One region of the Chryseobacterium sp. C2(2020) genome, then DNA from elsewhere that is predicted to be linked to it. Evidence: riboswitches for the same ligand, from Rfam matches in the RefSeq annotation. Region 1 holds a riboswitch; the other holds the start of a gene.
What was found. Region 1 has a riboswitch for cobalamin ahead of H6W52_RS09320 (acyl-CoA thioesterase). Riboswitches for the same ligand answer to the same signal wherever they lie in the genome.

Region 1 (4,433 bases):
CAGGAATAAAAGAATCGGGATCATTCCAGTACTTCGGATTTCTGTGCAGACCCGTAATATAAAGGATTATTAAAGTTCCTTTTTTCCATGAATAGTTTTTAAAACTGTCGTCTTCCAGAGCCTGCCGGTCGATTGCCCATGCCGGAGAATGCAGTCTCATTGCTTCTTTAATGATATTTGTGGTGTAAGATTTTTTCATTAAGCTTTCTGTTCCAAAAGCATTTTCACCTTCTGCTGCAATTTCAGCTCTTAGTTTTTCTTCGGCCTCAGGATTTTGGCTGATCTCGAAAAAGATAAAACTTAAAGCATTGGCAGTGGTTTCGTGTCCTGCAATGAAAAGAATGAGCATTTCATCAATTAGCTGTTCATCAGACATTGGAAGCTGTGTGTCTTCATAACGTGCCTGAATAAGCATATCCAGCAAATCATTTTTTTCTTCACCTGAGCTTCTTCTTTTATCCAGAACATTTTTAATGATATTTTTCCCTTCATTATTTTTTTTCATTATTTTATCCATTATTCCAAGACTTTTTATCACTTGCGTATACAAAGGTATTCTTACTTCTTTGGCAAAGACTTCCTGAACTTCGGTAATGATTTTTCCCAGCTCTTTCACACTTTCCTCATCAATATCCGAACTGAAAAGTGTTTTCGCAACAATGTTGAAAGCGAGTGTGTGAAAAAAATCATATAAATCAGTTTCCGGCTCCTGAGGAAAATTCTGAAATGCTTTATCAATTTCATCCTCCATAATGCCGATTAAACCGGAGATTTTGATCTTACTGAATCCCGGCTGGATGAGGCGTCTCTGTTTCAGCCAGTCTTTTCCGTTATTGGTAAGCAGTCCTTTCCCGAGATATTTTCCTAACACAACCGATTGTATATCAGATTTAGAATAGTTTTTATGGTTTTGTTTTAGAACATATTCAATAAATTCCTTATCCTGAGAAAAGATAAAATCAGTATTTGTTACACTGGCTTTTAGATGGAAAGTGTCTCCGGCAATGTTATGATTTCCGCTGATGACTTTTAAGGGATTATTTACACCATAAAAAAGAGAGTACAGTTTTCTTTTTCCTTTAATTTCTGTAGGATAATTGTAATTTGGAGTCATGTAGAATATTTATAATAAAAGTAATACTAATCTGTGAATTAGAATAGGTTTAAAGCTAAAAGTCTTATTTTTGTATTGCCATTTTACTCGCTTTAATTTTATGCTTTTTTAAATTTTAACCATAAAGCAGACGAAAGATTTATCATAAACTCATTATCAAAATAAACATTATTCTCGTAAGCATAAAAGTCTGGGATCTTTTTAATTGATATTTTTTTAGAAATGTGAATCTTTTAAATGAAAAATTGTCAAAACTTTTTTTAAGTGATTGAGAAATAGATGGTCTCGAAATAATTATATACAATGAAAATACAAAAAGAAATCGATTTTATTCTGGCTGTTGATGCCCTGAAAAACGTACAAAGAAGAAATTACAATGCAGACGATTCACGAAGAGAAAATACGGCGGAACATTCATGGCAGATTATTATTCTGGCGCAGATCCTTTTCCCATATGCAAAGAACAGAGCAGATATCGATTTATTAAGAGTAATCAGAATGTTGTCTATTCATGATCTGGTAGAAATTGAAGCAGGAGATACTTTCTTATTTGATGAAGCGGCAATGGCAGGTAAATTTGAAAGAGAGAAAGTTTCAGCTCAGAAAATTTTCGGAATTTTAGATGAACCGCTGCGCTCTGAATTTTTTAATCTTTGGCTGGAATTTGAGGAAGAGCAGACTCCTGATGCAATTTTTGCCTGCGCAATCGATCGTATTATGCCTTTTATCTTAAATTCCCACACTTCAGGAAAGAGCTGGACAGAAGCCGGCGTTACAGAAAAGCAAATAAGAAATATGCTGGAAAATGCCATTGTAAGAGCTTCCGATGAACTGGGAGAGGCTTTTCAGTTGCTGCTGCTGAAGAATCTGGAAACTGAAAAGGTATTGAAATAGAAAGGTTTCGGCGGGCAAAGCCCGCCGAAACCGCTTTAAAGAACATTGAAAATATAGAGTTCCGGCGACCGAAGGTCGCCGGAACCTTTTTTATAATATTTGAATTGGCTTCTTGAATTCATCAATCGCTACAAAAGTAAAATCTCCTACGATTGCTCTTTCTCTTTCATACGAATACATCTGTTCCGTGAAAATTTCCACATTTACTTTCATACTCGTTTTTCCGACATGAACCACTTTTCCAATCAGTTCAACAATGGTTCCGGCAGGAATAGACCTTTTAAAATCAATTTTATCGCTGCTTACGGTTACCACACGTTTTCTTGCAAATCTGGTGGCAGCAATAAAAGCCACTTCATCCATCAGTTGCATTGCTGTACCTCCGAAAAGCGTATCGTAATGATTGGTTGTGTTCGGGAAAACCGCTTTGAAAATTCGGGTTTCAGATGCTTCAATTCTTTCTTCTGTAGTCATATATCATTATTAATTAAAGCGAGATGAAAAAATAGAAGAACAATAGAAAAAGCAGAGACAGAAATCTCTGAGTATCCATTAGATCAACAAACTTCAAATCGCGAAAGTTTTTTGTTATGAAGAAAAAGGCAGGTCTCCTGACTTGTAACATCTTTATTCCCTTCCCATGAATTACACAGTGGATTTTTTTTATAAAGACTTTAGTTACTTACAGTTGCGCGACAGTTCGTGATTTTCACACGATTCCCTTTTAATCTGCAGTTAAGCAAAACCAGTTTCCTGAAAAGTCACAGCCTGGAAAAGAGTCCATACTCATGCTTTTCGGGTACAAAAATAATGATAATTAATGAATTATTCAGGAGTTTTATAAATGATCTGGCTTTCAGCTTTTCCCTGTTTGATCGTCCAGATTGTTGTATAGCGGTTTTCACCGGAGCCATTTATCATATAAAGAAAAATATGATCGTTATCGATGGCGGTTACACCCACGTTATTGAAATCCATCGTTGGCTGAAACATATTTTTAATAGCATCTCTTACAAAAACAGAACCTCTTCCCGGTTGCTGAACGCGTACAGATTTTATTTCGGTTAAACCTTCAGGCAATTCCTTTCCTACGCCCCAGGCTTTTACTTTGTCAACTTTAGTAATGTTTCCATTGGCATCTTTTTCCTGCTTCTTAATGTGTGCATAAGAAGGGTAAACGTCAATAATAACCTTTGTTCTTTGGTTTCCGGGAATTTTAGGATTAGTGTCGTCTGTAAAGATCAGAGATTTTCCGTTTTTCGATTTTGAAGGTGTAAATTTTGGTAAATTATCTACAAAAACCACACGGTTTTTATTAACCATACCTTCTTTGGTGATGCTGTCGTATCGTACGAAAGGTTTTTCTGTATCCTCTTTTTCAGGATATTTTATCCAGATCCATTCTGTTTCTCCCGGAGCAGGTTTTTCATAAATAAAAACATCTCCTGTTTTCATACGGATCTTATCAACGATTTTTCGGTAATCGTCTTTATGAACACGCACCATGGCATAACCTTCCTCAGCTTTTACAACACCGAAAGGAACTTTATTCTGACCTTTCGCCAATGCAAAAGAAAAAACACTGAAAACTGAAAGATAAAATGCTTTACGTAGAGACATCATCATGAAATTTTTTGACGCTTCAAATATATAAATTAAAATTTGTTTAAACTTTTCAAAAATATAAAAGTAAACTGATTAATTTAAACTTAAAAAGCCGTCATGAAACCTTTGTACTGGTTTTCTGTATATATTCACTTGGAGTTACCCCTTCTATTTTTTTAAATACTTTATTAAAAGTTGACTGATTCTTAAATCCTGCTTCAGAATAGATGTGCATCAAAGTCATCGTTTTCAGTTCATCACTATGAAGTTTATTCTTTACGTATACCACACGATGTGTGTTGATGTAATGATTAAAATTATCGAATCCGTTGATTTTTATGGCTTTGGAAATATAATTGTTATTCACTTTAATTGTACTACTGAGCTCGGAAATCGTTAAATCTGCATTTCTGAAGAGTTTATTGCCAATTACCTCATTGTCTATTTTCTCAAAAATATTTTCAGCAAGTTGCAAATCTTTATCAGCAACAGGAGCAGCAGTCTGAGAAACCTTTTTCTCTATAATTACCTCTTTACTCTTTATATTTTGAATCAGGCTTTTATAATATGTTCCTAAAAATATCTGTATAAGGTTAACAGTAAATATAAAAGCGTCTGTAAGGTTTCCCTTCTTAAGATCATTAAAAGGATACCCGAAATAGTCGTTTCCGGCAAATATGCAGCAAAAACTTATGAGAAAAATAGCATATACCGTGAAGATAACCACTTCTTTTTTCGAAAAAAAGATATTTGCCCAAAAGGGCAGGGCTACAATCCATATTAAACTGCAGACTGAAATATTCCAGAACCTGAATACTAT
Region 2 (4,433 bases), on a different contig from region 1:
CGAAAGGAATTTTCTTCACAAAAGAAAGATCAGAAAGCTTGTAAACATTCACATATTTTCCTCCGTTATACTTATCGTTAGACACATAAAGATTTCCGTTGCTGATCGTCATATATCTCGGATTATCCAATTGTGCTGTAATTTCTCCGGTTTTTTTGAAATTATAACGGTTAACAACCTGTACTTTATTAGAATTGTTCAGAAGCAAAAAAGCTCTGTCATCACTGAATGTGATCGTCTGCAAAACATCACCCAGATTTTCATTATTATTTTTCTTATAAATATCGTTTTCCAATACAGAAAGATCTTTAGAAATAAAAGAAACACTCGCTGTAGGTGTTCCGAAGTTCCCTTCATTCGCAATAAAATATCCGTTTTCATAATCACCTCGCGACGGCATTACATATTCATCATCACTACATGAAACATTAATCACAAGGATCAAAGCCAGTAAAAGCTGAAAAAGTCTGTTGAATTTCATAATATAATAATTGATTTTAAAAATTTAAGTTGATGTAAAAACTGTAGTTTCTTTTAGGTAAAGGATAATAAGCCATCGTTTCATAGATCTCGTCGGTAATATTATTTACCCTCAATCCTAAAGTATACTTTTTGGCAACCGTTGCAGACAATCCTGCATTCAGGACGAAATATGGTTTTATAAGATAATCGTTATTCTCATCAGAAGTGGTAAAAGTCTTACCCGTAAACATTCCCTGAACATACAGATTCATAAATCGGTACTGATAATCTGCATTCCCGAAAACCTTATGAAGAGGAACATACATCAGCTGATTTTTCGTCTCAAGATCTACAGATCTCGTATAGCTGTATCCCGTATTTATTTTTAAAGAATGTTCTTTAGAAAACTTGTGCTGAAATCCAATTTTAGACTCAAGACCATAAGACTCAACATTTCTTACGTTTCTTGGTGACCAATATCCCATAGAAGTGGGAATCCATTGGATCATATCCTTTATTTTCATGTAATAAGGCGTGAGACTCAAAATGAATTTTCCGAACGCCAATTCGTGGCTCATTTCAGTCTGCAAAGACGTTTCAGATTTCAGATCTAAATTTCCACCCGGATTCCAGTAAAGATCATTAAAAGAAGGAAACCTGAAATTCTTTGAAAAACTTGCCCCTAAACTATACCAGTCAGAAACCTTCCATTTGCCTGAAAAAGAATAGAGTAAAGGCGATTCTATATTTTCAATAAAATCCTTCTTGATTCCGGCTTCCAGTCTCAGCTTTTGGGTAGGGAAATATCTCAACAATCCTGCAACAGAATAAATATTTCTTCTTACATTCTCAATTCCGGATTGATAGCCCTCTCCTTTATTGATCTGATACTCCCCGATAAGATTAACATTCAGTTTAGGCGTGATGAAATAATTGAAATCATCTTTAAAAATTAGGATTTTTCCCGTTCCGCCACTGGTTTTAGGAGCATCAAAAACTCCGAAATACTGGAAGTTTTCTTCCGTGTAAGCCGCTTTCAGGCTGTTTGAAATCGATTTTGAATTCACATCGTGGGTAAGAAGGCTTCGGAAAGTCTGCGCTGCATATTTCGTCCGGTTGCCGTTTTCCGTGAAAATAGGATAATTCTGTTCCGCGTCGTACAACTGACTTTGCCACGAGATTTTCTGATTTCGGGCAATTTTGTAACTGAAGCCAATGTTCGCTGTACCGTTAAAATATTTACCGTTTCGGTTGATATACTGCTTTTCAGGAACCTCATAATTATTTTGACTGATGAAATAATTTCCGGATGCCTTAAAACTGAAATCCGCATTGCTGAAAGAAGTTTTGAAATAATTCTGGAACGTCTCATAAGAAGCCACTTCACTATGTAAAGTTGCATGAAAACCCTCATTAAATTTCAGCTCATTGTTAAGGTGAATACTTCCTCCGATCGCTCCGCTTCCGTAAACCACACTTCCGCCGCCGGCTTTCACTTCAAGCGCATCGTAGCCGAAAATCGCGATATTATTAACATCTCCCTGTCCTAAAAGAACAGAATTGATGTTAATCCCATTCCACACAAAAGCAGTTTGCTGCGCCGTTGTTCCCCTGAAAGAAGGTGAAGAAACCGCACCGCGGCCATTTTCCTTAATATAAACAGGCGACTGAAAACGTAACGTTTCAGATAGATTAGCGGAATTTTTTTCGATGTCTTTGGGAGTAATTGTAGTAACCGGATGAAAAAGTTTTGCCTTATTCATCTGATTGTCAAAAACATAAACGGTGTCAATAGTTTTCTCCTGCGCGTAAAGAAAACAACCGTATGATGCAAAAAGCAGTACTAAAGATCTTTTTAATGCCATTCCTATTTTACTTTTCCTCCGAAAGCAATGTTTTTAAGATTACATTTTGGCAGGTCTCCTGACTTTCGCTTTCTACACCTTCCCGTTTTCACAGTGGTTTATCGTAGAAATCTTATATGCGATTTACAGTTGCGGGGACAGTTTGGGATTTTCGCCCAATTCCCTTTTCATTCCAAATTAATGGAAACCAAAATTTTTGCAAAGATAACTTTTTTAATTTATTGACAAAAAAAATACCCATTAAGTATCTTTTTAATAAAACAATGATTTGTTGCATTACATACGAAAAACAATTTCAGAAGCTATTTCCAGCTTTCGCTACTCGCTTTTTTTGGATTCGGCGGCGGCTTTTGCCGCCGCCGAATCCAAAAAAGAGCTCAGACATGCCGCTCAATCTGGGCTAGGAAAATAAAACCGCAGAAAATAAACAGCTTTATAAAATTCAGATTCTATTGAAAAATAAATAATTATTTTAAGTAAAAATTATTTAAAATGTATTAAAATCTTACTTTAAGTTTCTTTAAACTCATTTTAAATTTAGCCGCAAAAAAGACAAAAGACTTTATTGGATTTATTTAAGTATTTCAAAAGTCTGCAAAGAGAAAAAATCTTTGATCTTTTAAACTTATGTGCTCTTTTTTCTATTGAAGGATTAAACTTAAAAAACTAAAGTGTTTAAATCTTTTGTGGTAAAAAGCATAAACAAGTTTTTTAATTACTTTAAAATAAGCATCACTAAGGAAGAAAATCAAAGATTTTCAAAAACTAATGGGTTCTTCTATTTTAAATACGCATCATTTAAAATCTTATGTGATGAAAGAAAGTCCCTTCTTAAAAAGCTTTCCCTTAAATCATTAAAATACAAATGAAAAATTCAGACAGAATTTAAGAGTCTGTTTAAATTTTTTTAAAATAAAAATACTCTTATTGAAAAAAAACTAAGGCGAAAGGTCTGATAAAAGTTCTATTCTTTTAAGACGCAAGGAGAAAATTAAAAATTTTCTTTTATAATGCTGATGAAATTTTATCGCAGATAAAATCCTTGTCCCTTAAAGCATAATATTTTAAACAACTTTGCGATTTTGCGAAAATCCAACCTGAATTCTTATTTACTATTATTTAAACATTTTAAAAGTCTGTTTAAACTTTATTTAACCGCAAAAGTCACAAAAGATCTACTAAATTTTTTATTTAAAGTTGATTTTTATTCTTTTGAGCGCTTTGATTATTCTGGAAATTCACTTTAATATTATCTTTTGTCCCTTTTGCGGTTAATTCTGAAATTAGTTTAAACAAGTTTTAACTATAAAAAAGTACCGTCAAAATAAAACGGCAGAAGATCCTTAATAGAATGTACCTTCACCACCTCATCATTCAGATTAGAAAAATAAAGCTCAATATTTTCATTCTGCTTCGTTTCATATTCAATAATACTCTGTCTGCACGATCCGCATGGCGGAATCGGCGGATTTTTCTCAGAAAACTCCTTCGGTCCGCCTACAATAAAGATTTTCTTTATTTTTTCAGACGGAAAATTTGCCCCGATCCAGAACAAAGCAGTCCTTTCCGCGCAAAGTCCCGAAGGATACGCCGCATTCTCCTGATTGTTCCCGGTGTAGATCTCTCCGTTTTCCAGAAGCACAGAACAGCCAACCAGAAAATGAGAATAGGGAGCATAAGCATTCTCGCGCGCTTCTTTCGCTTTTGCAAATAATTTTTTTTCTATATCGTTCAGTTCGCCTTTATTGTTAAAATATTCGTAACTGATATGAGTTTCTTTTTTCATATATTGTGGGTTTAAAAAAAGGGGGATAAATTTACTTTTTTTTCATGAGGTGGGCAACACCATCACATTCTTTAAAAATTTTAAAAATCAGATCAAAAAATGTTATACACTCCAATCAGATTCAGAAATGTTGAGTTGAAAAACCGTTGGGTAATGTCTCCAATGTGTATGTATTCTTCCGAAAACGGATTAGCCAACGACTTCCATTTTGTGCATTATGGAAGCAGAGCGCAGGGCGGAACCGGACTAATCATCCTTGAAGCAACGGGAGTAGAACCGCGCGGAAGAATTACCAACCACTGTATGGGAATCTGGAACGA

Region 2: another riboswitch for cobalamin. It lies ahead of H6W52_RS01690 (TonB-dependent receptor plug domain-containing protein); the one in region 1 lies ahead of H6W52_RS09320 (acyl-CoA thioesterase).

Annotation. Positions count from the first base shown of each region.
Region 1 is NZ_JACLCT010000013.1:16,976-21,408, reverse strand. Features, by position in the region: gene H6W52_RS09330 (cytochrome P450) at 1-1,114, opposite strand, end outside; gene H6W52_RS09325 (HD domain-containing protein) at 1,418-2,008, shown strand; gene H6W52_RS09320 (acyl-CoA thioesterase) at 2,099-2,482, opposite strand; cobalamin riboswitch at 2,592-2,773, opposite strand; gene H6W52_RS09315 (hypothetical protein) at 2,834-3,631, opposite strand; gene H6W52_RS09310 (helix-turn-helix domain-containing protein) at 3,729-4,433, opposite strand, start outside.
Region 2 is NZ_JACLCT010000002.1:80,617-85,049, reverse strand. Features, by position in the region: gene H6W52_RS01695 (DUF5074 domain-containing protein) at 1-481, opposite strand, end outside; gene H6W52_RS01690 (TonB-dependent receptor plug domain-containing protein) at 498-2,327, opposite strand; cobalamin riboswitch at 2,358-2,534, opposite strand; gene cdd (cytidine deaminase) at 3,631-4,113, opposite strand; gene namA (NADPH dehydrogenase NamA) at 4,213-4,433, shown strand, end outside.